Regions from separate parts of the Paenibacillus sp. FSL H3-0469 genome, predicted to be linked through region 1. Evidence: predicted binding sites of a transcription regulator. Region 1 holds the regulator's gene; each other region holds the start of a gene.
The links. Region 1 encodes LexA, which represses DNA repair genes until DNA is damaged. Its sites were predicted from a motif close to CGAACATATGTTCG; they were not measured.

Region 1 (5,466 bases):
TCCAATAATGACTTTTTCAGATCTGTTATATTTCTTCACAATGATCCCCCGATGTTCTTAGATTATTCTTCAATAGGAACCGAGGACCGGAAGGCATACCATAGTAATCCATAAGCTAATCCGAAATAAAGGAGTATACCGAGTATGGATATGGACAGAAGAATGAGGATAACTTTATTTCCGTTCATACATTTACCTCCTAAATAAAAAAACTCTCCCGATTTTGAGTGTGGGGGAGAGAGTGAAGATGAAGACGGAGCAAAGCCCTTACATCATAATATAAAGGAATTAAAACTCCAAATCAAATCCTTTTACATACTATTCCATATCATATATACTTAACCAGAAGAGAATTCTAGTGGCAGACATGGGAGCGGATGATGAAGAATACATATAAGATTATTCTTTCGCTGATGCTGGTGCTGACGTTGATGGGTCAGGTGGCAGGAGCTGAAGGAGTGGCTGTGCCTGCGGAGACCCAAGAAAGGCTTGTGGAGCAATATGGGCTGGATGCGCCGCCTCTGCCGGTGTGGGATTGGAGCAGTGTTGATGTCGGGGCCAGTGGAATTACAGGTGGGATGCTGTTCGTGTACCGGATGATGTTGAATCCGCTGGGAGTCCTGTTGCAAGTGATGTTGTATATTCTGTAGCTGAGGGGGAAAAGAATGAATTCGCGTTATGATACGCCAAGTCCTGCACGCAGAGTCCGCAGGAGATCGGGCGGTAAGTCGTTACTGGTCCTTATTCTTGTTCTGGTTGTGATGGCTGTTACGAATCCGGGGAAGGAAGCATTCAGTGAGTATTCTGTAAAGAATCTGGAGAATACGCTTGATCAGGAAATAGGAGACGGAATTAGTAAGCTGGTGGCCCAGCCTGTAATTGAGTCTTTGACCAAGAGGGATAACTACATTTTGTTCTCAGTATTCAGTGTACCGGACCTTAAGAATACCAAATTTTTTACCGGGGATGGCGGGGCTACTAAGAAGTATATCGGATTGTTCAAAATCCTTTTTATCAAGCTGTAAATATGGTTTACATATTGTTCCATAACCCGGTATAATTGAATAGATTGTTGGGCTAAATCTATTATCATGGTTGTGGAACAAGGAGGAACGAAGTTGAATACGGCTTATAAAGTACTGTCCAGTGATGCTGATCTATTCGCTGCCGCACTGGCACAGGTACAGGTCTACGTCGTTCAGCTGGTTGATGGCAAACCGCATGTGATTGCTGATTATGCCGGACCTGTACAGAAATGGACACCGGAGTACATAGTGCTGGCCGGAATGACTTATAGACGCGATGAATTTGAATTCCGGGTACGGTTGAACAAAAAGTAAGCAGATTACCTGTCCGCTGCTTGCAGCTCTAACATTACTGCCGAATCACACAAGCTTTGGAGCGATTCTTGGCATCTCTTATACTATCCAAGTGTAAAAGAGGTGTAAAGATGAGCCAAAGAGAACGTAACCGGATTCGCAGAGCCATTAATGTCCTGCTGACACAGCGGGCTGTCCTGCTGGAGAGACTGGAAGAAATCAATGAGAATCTGCGCAGAGTGCCTAGAGGTTCGCGGGCCAGAAGAGAGCTGCTGGCAGCCAGAGAATCGATCCGCGAGGCCATCCGTTTGAATACGGTGGCTATCCGTCTATTGAGAAGTGTGCTGTAGTCTGTATCCGCTCTAATTCATAGGAGTCACAGGAACCCTTGGGCCGCAATCTGGCGTCTCAAGGGTTTTTGTGACGTTCCTATTCCCGGATGGTGACAAGGATACCTATGGGAACAAGGGCGGCCAGGGCGAGTACATCTGCGTTATACATACGAATACAGCCGTGAGAGACCATGTGGCCGATGGAGGATGGGTCATTGGTTCCGTGGATGCCGTAATGCGGCTTGGACAGTCCCATCCAGAAGGCACCGAACGGGCCACCCGGATTGGGCTGCTTGTTAATGATGGTGTATTCGCCTACAGGGGAGACGGTTAACATTTTGCCGATGCCGACAGGGAAGCCTCTGGTGACAACGTCATTATCCAGCAGGTACAGCATGCGCTGTGACAGATCGACGATAATTCGATAATTGGGCATACAGATCAGCACTCCTTTATAACAGGATATGTGCGGAGCGGTACAGCGGTTCACAGAAAAAGTGGCCAAAAAGGAGAATGCAAACATTTGTTCGCGCTCTGCTTTTTGGCCACTTTACGAAATGAAATGAACAGAAAACAGGCTGCTTCGCATGGTGCGGAGCAGCCTGTTCTTAAGCGGGGAGTAGATTAGTGGATATCGCGGAATAATCCGATGACCCGGCCCAAAATCGTAACGCGGTTAAGGCGGAGAGGCTCGTACGCCGGATTCTCCGGCTGCAGCCTGATATGATCCCGTTCCTTGTAGAAGGTCTTGACCGTTGCTTCATCTTCTTCGGTCATCGCTACAACAATATCGCCATTGTCGGCAGTTTGCTGCTGGCGTACGATGACATAATCCCCATTCATAATTCCGGCATCCACCATACTGTCACCAAGGACAGAAAGCATAAATACCTTGTTATCGCCTACATAATGAGCAGGCAACGGGAAGTAATCCTCAATATTCTCTGTTGCAGTAATAGGAACACCAGCTGTAACCTTACCCACTACCGGGATGCGGGTAACGGTCTGGACGAATTGATGCACATTCTCTGAATCTTCCTGGCCGAGCAATTCAATCGCACGCGGCTTCGTAGGGTCACGGCGGATCAGGCCCTTCTTCTCAAGCCGGTCCAAGTGACCATGCACAGTAGAACTGGAGGCCAGGCCGACAGCCTCGCCAATCTCGCGGACAGACGGAGGATAACCCTTGCTGCGGACTTCATTACGTATAAATTCCAGGATCGCCAGCTGACGACTAGAAATCTTTGACATCGGTATCAACCCCATATACTATGTTTGGGAAAATTATAACATAGAACTTCCGTTCGTACAAACATAAGTTCTAAAATGAGGAAAAAACGAGAACGGAAATAAAGAGAACAAACGTTCCGAAAAAACTCTTGTTCGAAACACATGTTCGTGTTATATTATTTTCGAAAGCAAGAACATGTGTTTGGAGGATGATGATCATGTTAAAGTATAGTACCTACAACAGCATCTACAATAATGAGGATATCAAGGTGTCTGCTCCCGGTAATCCAACTGCTCATAGTAATGTAACCAAGGTCAAGGATGCGATTCTTCATAGTCTCACTGTGCTATCATCACTATTCCGTCAGGTCAGCCTGATGAAGATGGTCCTGGTGCTGATGCTTGTCATTTCTGGATTCACTGTAGTGGGCAATGTTTTTGCCGGTTCGGTCTCTTCACTGAAGCCCGATAAGCGGATCGTAGTCGAACGCGGAGATACCTTATGGAGCATTGCGTTAAGTAACAAGCCTGAGGACATGAGGACAGCCGTATATATAGAAGGAATAATGAAGACGAATCATTTGGAGAACAGCGTCATTAAGGCCGGAGATATTCTGACTTTACCTTTATATTGAAGGATTGTGTCAGACTAATGATCGACTCGGAGAGCTTTCAGGGGGTAGACCTTGACAAGCTCTTTTTCTCATGGCAAAGTTAAAATGAATTTAGAGGGAGGGAAACGTATTGAATATTGACGAATTGGTCGCACGCATCAATGAATTGGCACGCAAAGCTAAGAACGGCGGCCTGAATGAAGAGGAACTGGCTGAACGTGCCAAGCTCCGCGAGATTTACCTGGGGAATATCCGCACTAACTTTCGGGCCCAGCTTGATACTATCGAAATTGTGGACAATCCGGAGCATGAAGAGGGCAATAACGGACTTAAGCATTAGCCTGTTGCCTTTTCATAGATAATACAGGATGACTAGGGGGAACTTACATGGCCCGTTCTTGGGAAAGAATGGTTCAACGCAACACGAAGCAAATTAACCAGCAAAGAAAGAAGCAGGGGAAGGACTCTATTTACACTTCCAGCACTAAGACTGCCGCGAAAAGCATCGATATTTTCAAAGGCCGCAATATTGTATTCCCCGTAGTACTGATGCTGCTTGGCATCATGTTCTGGGTGGTCGGCTCGATTGACGAAGCTAAAGGAAGCGGTATTCTGGCCAACTGGCTGGGTGTAGTGCTGTACTTCCTGCTCGCTGCGCTGCTGTTCTTCCGCCGTCCGTTCCTTAAGGTTGAGCGTGCGCGTATCTCTACTATTAAATACAACCGCGAACGTTTCCTGGCTGCGGCGGATATTGAGAAGATCACTTTATCGCGCAGTGTAGTTACCATTAAGTATAAGGGTAAGCGCAAGCAGTGGATTTTCTCCAAGCTGATTAACCGTTATGACACCGCTGCGATGGGGGAACGTCTGGAGCAGTTCGCCAAGAACAACAATATTGAACTAGTGCACGAATAGGAAGACAGACCAGCATATAGGGAGTGGGAGAACTAATGCCGATTACCGCCGTACTATTTGACCTTGACGATACTCTGCTGTGGGATGACCGCAGCGTGGAAGAAGCCTTCCGCTATGCTAGTGAGGCGGCTGGAGATTCCGTTGATCCGCAGGAGCTGGAAGCTGCTGTACGCAGAGAAGCCCGTGCCCTCTATGAATCCTATGAGACATATCCGTTCACCAAGCTAATCGGTATTAACCCATTTGAAGCGCTATGGGCGAATTTCACTGCCGGTGAACAGCCGGAGTTCCGTCAACTGGAACAGCTTGCCCCTGTCTACCGTAAGGAATCCTGGCGCCGCGGCCTCGCCGCACTCGGGGTAGAGGATGAAGCGCTGGCTGCACAGTTGGCTGACAAGTTCGCCGCTGAGCGCCGCAGCCGTCCTTATATCTATGAAGAGACGCTTCAGGTGCTGAACGAGTTGCGCGGTAAGGTCAAGCTGCTGCTGCTGACAAACGGTTGTCCGGCACTTCAGCAGGAGAAGCTGGACGGTGTGCCGGAGCTTACTCCGTATTTTGACCATGTTGTGATTTCGGGAAGCTTCGGCAAAGGCAAGCCGGACAAGGGAATCTTCGAGCATGCGCTCGGACTGCTGGATATTGCTCCAGAGCAAGGGATCATGGTGGGCGATAAGCTTACGACAGATATTCTTGGCGGATTGTCTGCCGGACTGACCACAGTCTGGATCAACCGGAATGCGAAAGCATCGGACCCGGAGATTACGCCGGATTACCAGATCAGCCATCTCTCCGAGCTACTGCCGCTTGTAGACTCCCTATAATTGAATTCTATGAAGCCAGTATCCTATTTAGTGGGTATTGGCTTTTTTATGTAACTGCTATATTGTTTGAACTTGAAAATATACTGTAAAGGGAAAAGTGGCGGAGGAGAATTTTGGAACTGTAGGAGCGTTAGCGTCCGCCTTTGTTACCGGATTTCAACCGCTAGCAGCGGTTTAATTCAAGAAATCTGGGAACAACAGCGGCCGGAGGGCCAAACATTCTTTGGAGTCACGG
Region 2 (5,466 bases), 3.6 Mb from region 1:
CAATCTGCAGGCCGGGCTTGACGAAGTCCAGCTTCAGCTCATACCGTCCGGCTTCCAGCTCCACCTTGACCAGCTTCTGCCGGATCCACCGGCCTTCCGTTCCGTTCGTCTGAATAGTGGTTACCGCTTGTCCATTCAGCGTCAGGTTGCAGGCGCTCTGTGCAAGCTCAGGCTCAGGAGACATGATGCTGACAATAATGCGGTACTGGCCCGCCTCGTCAGCCTGAATGTAGGTCGGCCCGGACACCGCAGGGGTTACCTGTGCGTTCTCGCTCAGTACCTGCACCTGCTCAGCTCCGATAGCCGGATCAGCCTTGAACGTATCAACCGCTTCAATAATCTCGTGCTTTCTGGAGAATACCGGAGCCTTCATAATGAACTCACAGATGTTGATCGCGCAGCGTTGAAGCTCCCCGCGGGTAAGCGTACCGTTCTCCAGAGATGCGATTGTATTGTCATCGTAAGCGTTAACCTCTGCCCCATAGTTACTAACAACCATGTACAGATCGTTCTGGGCGCGAACCATCCAGTTCGTATTCTTACGGTCTGCCGGTCCTCCGTTCACCACATCATTCATGATCGCCCACCAGTCGGTCATGACGATCCCCTGGAAGCCCCACTCGCCGCGAAGCAGCGTGGTGTTGAGGTCATAGTTAGAAGCCGCCCAATGCCCGTTCACCGGGTTGTAGGAGGTCATGATCGAATTGGCTCCGCCCTGCTTGACTGCAATTTCGAAGCCCTTCAGGTAGATCTCACGAAGCGCACGTTCCGATACGACAGCATCGACCTTACTGCGGTGCTTCTCCTGGTTGTTGCAGGCAAAATGCTTCAGCGTCGCATTAGAGCCGCCCTTCATAATTCCGCGTGTGCATGCGGCAGCGAAGATCCCCGAAATCAGCGGGTCTTCGGAGAAATATTCGAAGTTACGCCCGTTCAGCGGGCTGCGCCGGATATTCAGCCCCGGTCCCAACAGCGCATCCACCTGGTTACGCAATAATTCCTGGCCTTCCATGACATACAGTGCTTCCACCAGCTCTGCATTCCAGGTAGCGGCGAGCAGGGTGCCAATCGATACCTGTGTAGCCTTCGCTCCACTGTCCATACGGATACCGGATGGGCCGTCCGCTGTAGCTGCAACCGGAATGCCGTAGCTGAACAGACTGTCGCTGACGCCCCCGAACGCAGACGCCGTACCCGGAGTTACCAGCGGGCTGCTCATTCCTTCGCCCCGGACAATCGCCGCCAGGTCTTGGTCGCTTAGCTGGGCAATGAAAGTGCTCATGCTGACTTTTCCGTCATGAACATCTCTCAGAGTATATCCCTGATTGCCGGTCTGCGGAAGCGTCTGCGGCAGATTGCGTTCAATCCGCTCCGCCAGATCCACCTTGCGTGTAGGTACCTCAGACGAGACAAGCTCATACGAACCGTCTGCCTTACGGGCACCCGGCTTCATCCGCATGAAGCTCTCAGTAGGCGCCATTGCTTCTTCCAGCTGTTCCACGACCTTAAGCTCTTCCAGCACATAACCTTCTTGTCCGTCCAGAAGCACTGCTGACACCGCTTTGACACTGGTGCCTGCATAGAAACGGTAGGTACCGGCTTCGAGCACATAAGCGGAAGCATGCCCGGTCACTCCGGCGTCATCATAGGAAGCCATGGAATGGAGCGGGAAGCTCACGGTAAGGCGCTGAGACTCACCAGGCTCCAGCAGCTTGGTCTTAGCGAAGGCTGCCAGCGCTTTGGCCGGTTGGCCCAGCTGTCCCTGCGGCGCTTCGTAATACACCTGCACGACTTCTTTACCAGCATATACGGCTCCCGTATTCGTTACAGTGACGCCGACTTCGATCTGCGGCTCACCCGCCTGGTTTACCAGCTTCGCTTCCCCCGGCTCCAGCTTAAAGGTCGTGTACGAGATCCCGTAGCCGAATTCATACTGAACCTTATCAGGGCAGAAGGTCTCGAAATAACGGTAGCCTACATAGATATCTTCCTCGTACAGGTTCTTGAATTCATTGCCGTAGTTGCGGGTCGACGGATAATCGTCAATGGAATAGGCAATGGTATCCGTCAGCTTGCCGCTTGGCGTAACCTCTCCGGCCAGAACATCAGCAATCGCGTGACCGCCCTCCATGCCGCCATGCCAGGAATAGATCACAGCAGAGATAGGATTCACATAAGCAGCGTCATTTACCCAGCTCATATCCATGATATTGGACACATTGAGTACCACAACTGTCTGTTCAAAATAAGCCGTAACCGAGACCAGCATCGCCTTCTCATCTTCCGTCAGCCGGTAGCTGCCTGCGGTGTCGGCATTATCCTGATCCTCGCCCGCCGTACGTCCAATCACCACAACCGCTTTGGCTGACTGGCTTCGTGCCTGCTTCACCAGCTCGTCCGTAAGCGGCATTTCCTTCTGGTTCCACGGCTCCGCAGCCCATACCTTGCCGCCGTCATCGAACGGGTTAAGCCCGATCCAGGCCTCGTAGGCTGCAGCCAGTTCTTCATTCACGCTAATGTTCTTCTTGCTGCGCAGTCCATCCAGCAGATTCGTCGTATATGCAACGTGAACGCTACCGCCCGATCCAGTACCGCTGCGGTAATAATTCACCTGTATTCTGCCAAAAACAGCAACGCTCTCACCGTTACCCAGCGGAAGCACCTGTCCCTCATTCTTCAGCAGTACCGCACCTTCTGCGGCTACCGTCCGGCTAAATTCTGCAAAACCCTCTAACGGCACTCCAATGTTCTGTGTACTCAATTGGTTTCCTCCTGTATGTTCATTTCCCATGCTGTGGGTTGATTCTATAAATAACGCCCTCCCGAAGGGAATGTACGTTACCTTGAATCTGTATGGTCCTTCATATAGCATATCCTTCTAAGAATATAAGCTTCAGCCATATTATTCAAGCACCGCTTGCCGGATCGCCGGGATTCGCACGTGTTTGTATAAACTTTTTTAGTAAAAAAGACACATCTAAAATAAAAAGACACCTGTGCGGGCGTCTCTTAAGCCTGTTCCTATGCAATCCGTACCGTATTGAATAGATACGTCCGGATCTTCTGTTTATTTTATCTGCGGCGGCGGCCCTTCATCATGCGGTTGTACATAATAAGAGCAGCGACGATCATACCCAGCATGGCTACACTGCCTGCCGATTCCTGCGACATACCGAACATCAGGCACACACTTGTCACTAGCTGTCTTGTCAGCAGGGCGACGGCTATCAGCATAATAGGCCGCCAGATGTTATATCCTCTCACTTCAGCAACACTCCTAACCTGATTTTCAATAACCGTATGATTCCTCATTCCGTGAACCATCAATTTCTATTATAGCACAAGAAGGAATGCGCATACATTTTGCAGGCGGCCGGAGTGGTGGTTTATACTTTTGACAAGAACGTATGTTCGGTATATAATGCTCACATATGAGGGGGATTGAGACCGTGGATGTAATGGAGAAACTAGAGATTCTGACCGCTTCAGCTAAATACGATGTGGCGTGCACTTCAAGCGGTTCCGACCGCAAAGGCCAGGCCGGGGCACTCGGCAACACCTCCGCAATGGGCATCTGTCACAGCTTCGCGGCGGATGGCCGCTGTATTTCGCTGCTGAAGGTACTTATGACCAACGGCTGTGTGTATGATTGTGCGTACTGCATCAACCGCAAGTCCAACCCCATCCGCCGGGCGGCCTTCACCCCCGAAGAGATCGCAGATATCACCATGCAATTCTACCGCCGTAATTATATAGAAGGATTATTTCTCAGCTCAGGCATTATGCGCAGTCCGGACTACACCACCGAGCAGTTAATTGCTGCACTTGAGCTGCTTCGCAATGTCTATCATTTCAACGGATATATCCATGTAAAAGCCATCCCTGGAGCAGACGAAGCCCTGCTGTCCAGACTTGGTCTGCTCGCCGACCGCATGAGCGTCAACATCGAGCTGCCCTCCCAGGAGAGCCTCGGACGGCTCGCTCCCGATAAGAGCAAGGTGTCCATCCTGAAGCCGATGGGGCTGATTAGCAGCCGGATCAAGGAGAACCGCTCCGATATCGTCCGGTATAATCATGCACCCCGCTTCGCTCCGGCTGGACAGAGCACCCAGATGATCGTGGGTGCAACGCCAGATACAGATTACCAGATCCTTAATCTGACGGAAGGCTTATACCGTAAATACTCGCTCAAGCGCGTCTTTTTCTCCGCCTACACCCCGGTTGTGGAGGATTCCCTCCTGCCCGCTCTAGACACCAAGCCGCCGTTGCTGCGGGAACACCGGCTCTATCAGGCCGATTGGCTCCTGCGCTTCTACGGCTTCAAGGCGAATGAATTATTGGATGAGGCCGTGCCGAACTTCAACCCGCTGCTGGACCCCAAATGCAGCTGGGCCGTTAACCACCGGGAGCAGTTCCCCGTTGAGATCAACCGCGCCCCGTACGAAATGCTGCTGCGTGTGCCCGGCATCGGCGTAAGAAGCGCACAGCGGATCGTAAAGGCCAGACGGGCCGGATCGCTCGATTTCCATGCGTTGAAGAAGCTGGGAGTGGTCCTGAAGCGTGCCCAGTTCTTCATCACCTGTAAGGATAAGCCGCTGGAGGGGCTGAAGGTAAGCGAACATACGCTGCTTCGCTCACTCATGTCCGGGGAACAGCTTGCTCTCCAGCAGCCGAAGGTGGAGCAGCTCACGCTGTTCGACGACTTTAACCTGTCGGCCCTTCCGGCAGCGGATGGTTGGAACCTGCTCAAGAAAGGAGCGAAGGCCTGATGTTCAAGCCGTCCGCACTGGCGTACACCTATGACGGAAGCTTCGAGGGTCTGCTGTGCTGTGTATTTGAGAGCTATGCCTGGAAGGAGATACCACTGGCAATTCATGCTGAGGGCGGGGAAATAGGCCTGCTGCTGGAAGCAAAATGGATCGAGACCGACAAGGACAAGGCCGCGCGGGTACTGAAATCCCTGCCGTTGCGGATCAGCCGCGAAGCTGAGGAACTGGTGCGTCTGGGCTTCTGGAGCTGCACCCCTGATAAGGAAATGCTGCTGCTGAATTTCCTGTATCTCGGCTTCAAGCATGGCCGTAAGGTGATGAATATGCTGGCCGATGACACCGTTAACACGCTGATGAAGGCTGTTCAGCAGCTCCGGCATGAGGCGCATCTGTATACGGGCTTCGTCCGCTTCTCCGTATACGGCCCGGTCATGGCCGCAGTCATTGAACCGCAGGGCTATGTGCTTCCTGTAATTCAGGAGCATTTCTGCGACCGGTTCCAGGGGGAGAGCTTCATGATCTACGATCAGACGCATGGAGCGGCGCTGATTCATGAGCCCGGGCGGGAGGCCATCGTGCCCTTAAGCGGGTGGACCCCGCCCGAGCCCGATGAGACGGAGGAAGCGTACCGCCGCTTATGGACCGGCTTTTACAATGCCATCGGCATCAAGGAGCGCTACAACGACCGGCTGCGTTC
Region 3 (5,466 bases), 1.3 Mb from region 1:
GATACTGCGGGAAGATCAGGAGTCTGGATGGATGCAGTTGCTGCAAAAGAGGTGGAGCCTAAAGCGAAACAAGCTGTAACGGTTAAAAGGCCAACCAAAAGTTTCTTTTTCATACTTCAAACCTCCAAAATGAGTATTTTGTGTGTTACATAAGTAATAATAGATTAAATGGATTTATATGTATATAAGTAATAAGTATGGTTTTTAATGATATTTTTTGTCATATATTGGAGGTTAATGTCGTTTGTTGATTTTTAATTGGATTTGAATAATATGTCCTAGGACTTTGTAAGGATTATTATTAAAATGCAATTATATATAAGTTTTTACTAATGAAAAACGGGCCATTTTGTGGCCCGCGTGTTCGACTAAATTTCAATATTTGATTTTTAATGCTTATTAGGGAATTAACCAAACATAGAAGGCAAAAAGAACAAGAAAAAGAGAATAAGAACGATCACGCTGGTGATTCTGCTCATCATAAGATAAGCCTCGCTGGGCCCGGAGTCGCCTTTGACCATCCAGCCGTAACGCATATGCCAGCCCATGGCCGGGAAGAAGATATTCAATACTGCAATCAATACGAAGAGAACAGCGAAAATAACAACCATTTTTACCAGCTCCTTTCTCCATTTACGAAAGCCCATTGCATGAAGTTGCATATTTCTGGATGCAGCTTCAAATTAACAACGCAGAATTCTTCCAGCCCCACGTGACACTTATGTCACATCAACCCCCATATTGTTAGCTCATTCGATGGGGAATTCTATCTGCGCCTCTTATACTGGAAATATATTGATTTACTTCCGAAAGGGGCTATTCACCAGTGACTGAAGCTATCAAAGCAATACTATTAGGGATTATTGAGGGGTTGACTGAATTCTTGCCGGTCTCGTCTACCGGGCACCTTATCCTGGCAGGGGATCTGCTGAAGTTCGAGGGGGAGGCTGCGGTTACCTTCAAAATCGTAATCCAGCTGGGTGCGGTAATGGCCGTGTTGATGCTGTATTGGAAAAAGTATGTGAACATCGGAATGAATATGCTGAAGCTGGATTTCTCCAAGAGCAAGGGACTGAATGCCATCCACATGATCCTGGCTATGGTTCCGGCACTGGTGGTGTATCTGCTCTTCAAAGATACGATCAAGAGCCAGTTATTCGGCCCTAAGCCGGTCCTGATTGGTCTGATTGCCGGTGGCCTGTTGATGATCTTCGCTGCACGCAGCAGGAGAACCGTTACGTCAGAGACGGTGGACGGTCTTAACTATACGCAAGCCTTTGGCATCGGGCTGTTCCAGTGCTTAGCGCTATGGCCCGGGTTCTCCAGATCCGGCTCGACGATCTCAGGGGGCCTCCTGCTGGGAACCAGCCAGAAAGCCGCTGCGGACTTCACCTTCCTGATCTCAGTACCGGTAATGTTCGGAGCCAGCCTTCTGGACCTCTATGACAGCCGGGATCTGCTGAATTCAGATTCACTGACCCTGATGCTGATCGGGTTCGTGACGTCCTTCCTCGTAGCCATGATTGCAGTGGTCACGTTCATCAAGCTGATCAAGCGGCTCCGCCTGGAGTGGTTCGCGCTGTACCGCTTCGTGCTAGCAGGACTGTTCTATGTAATTGTCATCCTGTAATGGGCCTCTGGTGTGATCCGCTCAGGAGGCTCAGCACTCAGCCGTATTCCTTAGGCTCCTGCAGCAGGATGGAGAAGGTCTGGGTCTCGTGGTCCACTTCAATCGTCTCGATACCCACAAAATCCGGAATTTCAGGATGAACGGCATCCACGCTGTATTCAGGGTGAGTCAGCAATAATTGAATGACTTTCAAGGCTTCCACGTTGATCTTGATCCCCTTTACAGTAGAATCTCGTGTTCTGATTTATAGTCTGTATTATCCCCGCAGCGCTTAGCGAATATGTCTGTGGATGATATTTCTGTCTTCGTTACGTTCCATAACAGCCATTAATTGACCCTGGAAAATCCGTCTCTGGATCTGGTCGATCCGCTGGAGCGCGAGGGGGATTGGCACCTGGAATGCTACAGCCAGCTCGGCAACGGCATCCTCACGAAGTTCGGGCAGCGTCTTCTCGGAGATCATGGTATAGGGCATGGAGGCATACAGGATGAACCGGTCGGATTCATCTCTCTGCGCCTGAGTGAACTCTCCGGGCATAAGTGTAGACTTACCGGCATGCCGCAGCAGATGACACAGCTCATGGAGGAATTCCAGCCGCTGCAGCTCGGGAGGGAGCCGGTTGTCGATGAACATGCTGTACATTCCGGCTGTAGCCTCAATCGCCTTACTGCGGACATCCAGATAGTGCACCCAGATATTAAGCCGCTTCGCTATGTAATCAATGGAGATGTCGGACGGCTTGCGGACACCAATACGCTGGTATAGATCCTCTGTCCATTTCTCCAATGCGGTCATCTGATAATAGCCTTGCATAATCAATCACCCCATATATAAGATCGTATGTTCGTATTATTGGCCAAAAGAAAAGCCCGTAAGGGCTAAGCAGCAGTTCAGCGCGCACTCTTCACCGGCTGAAATATGGAACTGGTGTTCCTGTGTATGTAAGCATAAAGGAATTACGCCCGAATATCAAGTGTTTTTCCCAAGGTGGGGTGCGTGGCCTGACTCAGCATCTGAATCATATCCTGGGCACCGCTCTGCGCCTGCTCCTTGGCAAGGCTCATCACCTGCAGCCCTGCGGCCTGCTGTAAGGATGACTGGCTCATCACTACGGATAATGCAGCAATATCCATCCGGCATTCCTCCTCCATATGTTGTGAAGCTATTGCTTCATACTCTATATCGACCACTGGACGCCTGTCCGTTAGGTGAATGGTATTTCTTTGCCAATTGGCCCATGCAAGGGAGCGGAATTCCACATATTCTGTGCTGTATTCAATATTCAAGAGGAGGAATTAATCATGGGAGCAGAGTATGGTTGCGGTTGTGGAAATAACGTAGGTGGAGTGAATCAGGGACCTCCAATCGTTCCGGTAGTAAGCCCTTGGACTTCGACAGGTGCAATTCTGGTTCTGTTCATCCTGCTGGTTATCATCACAAAAGCCTGCTTGTTCTAGAACAGCCTATAGCCAGTGTAGCCCTGTCCGGCCTGTGCCGGATAGGGCTATTTCTTTTTCCTGTTATTTTTACGGACTGTTGGCCCGATCTGGCGTTTGATTCTGCCTGTAGCTGCATCCGTTTCAATGATATAGAGCTCCTTAATTGTTCCTGCAAGCGCGAACCATTCCTGTAAGGCTTCAGCTTCGGACATAGGGCCGTACAGCCGTTTGCCCCGATAACAGATATAGAACACATGCGGCTCTCCATCAAAGTTATATTATCCCATTTCATTCTACGCTTTATCGCAGTGAAATTGAATAACATCCCCCACAATGCCGGCTTACTTGAAAATAAACTCTACGCGCGTACCGTCTGCGAACGTCTCCAGCTGATTGCCGACCCAGCTTCCCGCTCCGCGGTTATCACTGGGGGTTATGTACTCAATATGGGCCCCGGCTCCGCCTTCCTCACACATGGCCATCGGCCATTCGTCCCGGTCATAGCCTTTCTTCGTGGGAACTCCCTTCAGCGACGCCTTGCGGTTCTCCTCCGCATCCTTGCGGTTGATCGTGCAGATGGCTGATTCTCCCTTACGGATGGCCTTCTGGATGTGCCTCGCGGTCTCCGGGTAGCGGTCTGCCGGGAACTTCAGCTTCACGACCTCCGAAGAATGACCGGAAGGTGTCTGCGGCAGCCATTGCCCGTTTTCTTCCAGCAGGTAGGCGGACAGACTGAGCAGGGCGATAATGATGAGACTGATGATGGATTTTTTGGCTTTCATATCTGCTCCTTTGGATGTGGGTATGGGTATAATGCCTGTGCCCTGAATAGTATAGCGTAAGAATAACCGATTGGGACAGCCCGAATTCTGTGCAGCAGCCGTGCTGAAGTTCCATAATTCGTCATAATATGTACAAACACAAGGAAAAGGATGGTGGAAAATGTGGAACAGCGCAACCTCAGGGACCTGCTGGATTCGGCCTCGCGGCTGATTGGTGATGTGCAGTGGCAAGCGGCTTTTCGCAAAATACAGATGTCTCCCGCTGACGCGGAGCTGGGGGCGCCCGCACGGAAGCTGCTGGAGACGCTGTACTGGCTGCAGGGCCAGGGAATGATCAGCGGCCAGCATGATTACCTGGAGAGTCCGGATGATATCAACAACAAGCTGAAGAATACGGCGGGTACCTATGCCGGACTGCACGGCTATGAGATGGGGCCAATTAGCGGCCAGACGGAGAAGCTCATCAGCAGTCAGCGTCAGGGCGTAACGGACAGTGCGATCCGCTGGCACAAGGCCGGGGGCATCGTAGCGATGACCTATCATGCCAACATGCCGGGTACGGCACCAGCCTGGACGAATGTCTCCATGAGCCTCAGCGAAGCTAATTTCAGCAAGTACATCACACCGGGAACACCCGAGTATACGGCGATGATTGCCGAGCTGGATAAGGTAGCTGTTTTCCTGAAAAAACTGAATGATGCCGGTGTCCCCGTCCTCTGGAGACCATACCATGAGATGAACGGCGGCTGGTTCTGGTGGGGGCAGAAATCCTCCTTCGTGACCCTCTGGGAGATCATGTTCGAGCGGTATACCGTCTATCATCAGCTGCACAATCTGCTGTGGGTGTGGAGTCCGAATGCCAAGAACAAGAATAGTGAGGAGCCGGCGAAGTATTATCCGGGCAGCGGCAGAGTGGATGTGCTGGCGGCGGATATTTTCGAGGGGGATTACAAGGCAATCCATCATGATACGCTCTGGGACCTGGGGCGCGGCAAGCTGATCGCCATCGGTGAGAACGGGGAGCTTCCACCGCCAGCTGTGCTGGCAGGCACGCAGAACAAATGGAGCTTCCAGATGACCTGGGGCAAGATGCTGTACGAGCGCAATAAGGATGCAGTGATTCAGGCTTTTATGAAAAATAGTGCCGTATTCTCCAGAGACGACTATTCGGCCAAAGCGGCGGCGTATGCTTCTTCAGGAGGGGTACTCCCCAAACCGGGCCTCTATGGGCAGTATTACAACAATATTACGCTTACCGGCACGCCTGCCCTCACCCGGACAGATGCCAATATTAACTTCGCCTGGAGACAGGCAGCGCCCGATCCGGCTGTTCACGCAGATCTGTTCTCGGTACGCTGGAGCGGCCGGATAAGCGCTGCCTATAGTGAGACCTACACGATCTATTCGTATTCAGATGACGGAATCCGGATATGGATCGACGGGAAGCTGATTATTGACAGCTGGATCAAGCAGAGCGGGCAGGAGCGGCAAGGCACTGTGAGTCTGATTGCGGGGAAGCTGCATGAGCTGAAGGTGGAGTACTATGAGAACCAGGGGGATGCGCGGGCGGTACTGATGTGGGAGAGCCCCAGCCAGGCCAAAGGCGTAATTCCG

Region 2: the regulator LexA is predicted to act here: its motif matches at 3,401-3,414, upstream of NSS83_RS20940 (putative DNA modification/repair radical SAM protein).
Region 3: the regulator LexA is predicted to act here: its motif matches at 2,465-2,478, upstream of NSS83_RS10625 (ImmA/IrrE family metallo-endopeptidase).

Annotation. Positions count from the first base shown of each region.
Region 1 is NZ_CP150302.1:1,111,319-1,116,784, reverse strand. It holds gene NSS83_RS04795 (hypothetical protein) at 378-650, shown strand; gene NSS83_RS04790 (hypothetical protein) at 666-1,025, shown strand; gene NSS83_RS04785 (hypothetical protein) at 1,119-1,340, shown strand; gene NSS83_RS04780 (hypothetical protein) at 1,451-1,669, shown strand; gene NSS83_RS04775 (L,D-transpeptidase) at 1,749-2,087, opposite strand; gene lexA (transcriptional repressor LexA) at 2,276-2,902, opposite strand; gene NSS83_RS04765 (LysM peptidoglycan-binding domain-containing protein) at 3,100-3,516, shown strand; gene NSS83_RS04760 (DUF896 domain-containing protein) at 3,626-3,835, shown strand; gene NSS83_RS04755 (hypothetical protein) at 3,883-4,410, shown strand; gene NSS83_RS04750 (HAD-IA family hydrolase) at 4,446-5,231, shown strand.
Region 2 is NZ_CP150302.1:4,733,863-4,739,328, reverse strand. It holds gene NSS83_RS20950 (glycoside hydrolase family 3 C-terminal domain-containing protein) at 1-2,761, opposite strand, end outside; gene NSS83_RS20945 (hypothetical protein) at 3,073-3,264, opposite strand; gene NSS83_RS20940 (putative DNA modification/repair radical SAM protein) at 3,459-4,769, shown strand; gene NSS83_RS20935 (TIGR03915 family putative DNA repair protein) at 4,769-5,466, shown strand, end outside.
Region 3 is NZ_CP150302.1:2,447,191-2,452,656, reverse strand. It holds gene NSS83_RS10645 (hypothetical protein) at 1-113, opposite strand, end outside; gene NSS83_RS10640 (DUF6199 family natural product biosynthesis protein) at 408-611, opposite strand; gene NSS83_RS10635 (undecaprenyl-diphosphate phosphatase) at 827-1,630, shown strand; gene NSS83_RS10630 (hypothetical protein) at 1,668-1,832, opposite strand; gene NSS83_RS10625 (ImmA/IrrE family metallo-endopeptidase) at 1,902-2,444, opposite strand; gene NSS83_RS10620 (YjfB family protein) at 2,588-2,764, opposite strand; gene NSS83_RS10615 (hypothetical protein) at 2,933-3,088, shown strand; gene NSS83_RS10610 (hypothetical protein) at 3,136-3,324, opposite strand; gene NSS83_RS10605 (NucA/NucB deoxyribonuclease domain-containing protein) at 3,412-3,852, opposite strand; gene NSS83_RS10600 (glycosyl hydrolase) at 4,015-5,466, shown strand, end outside.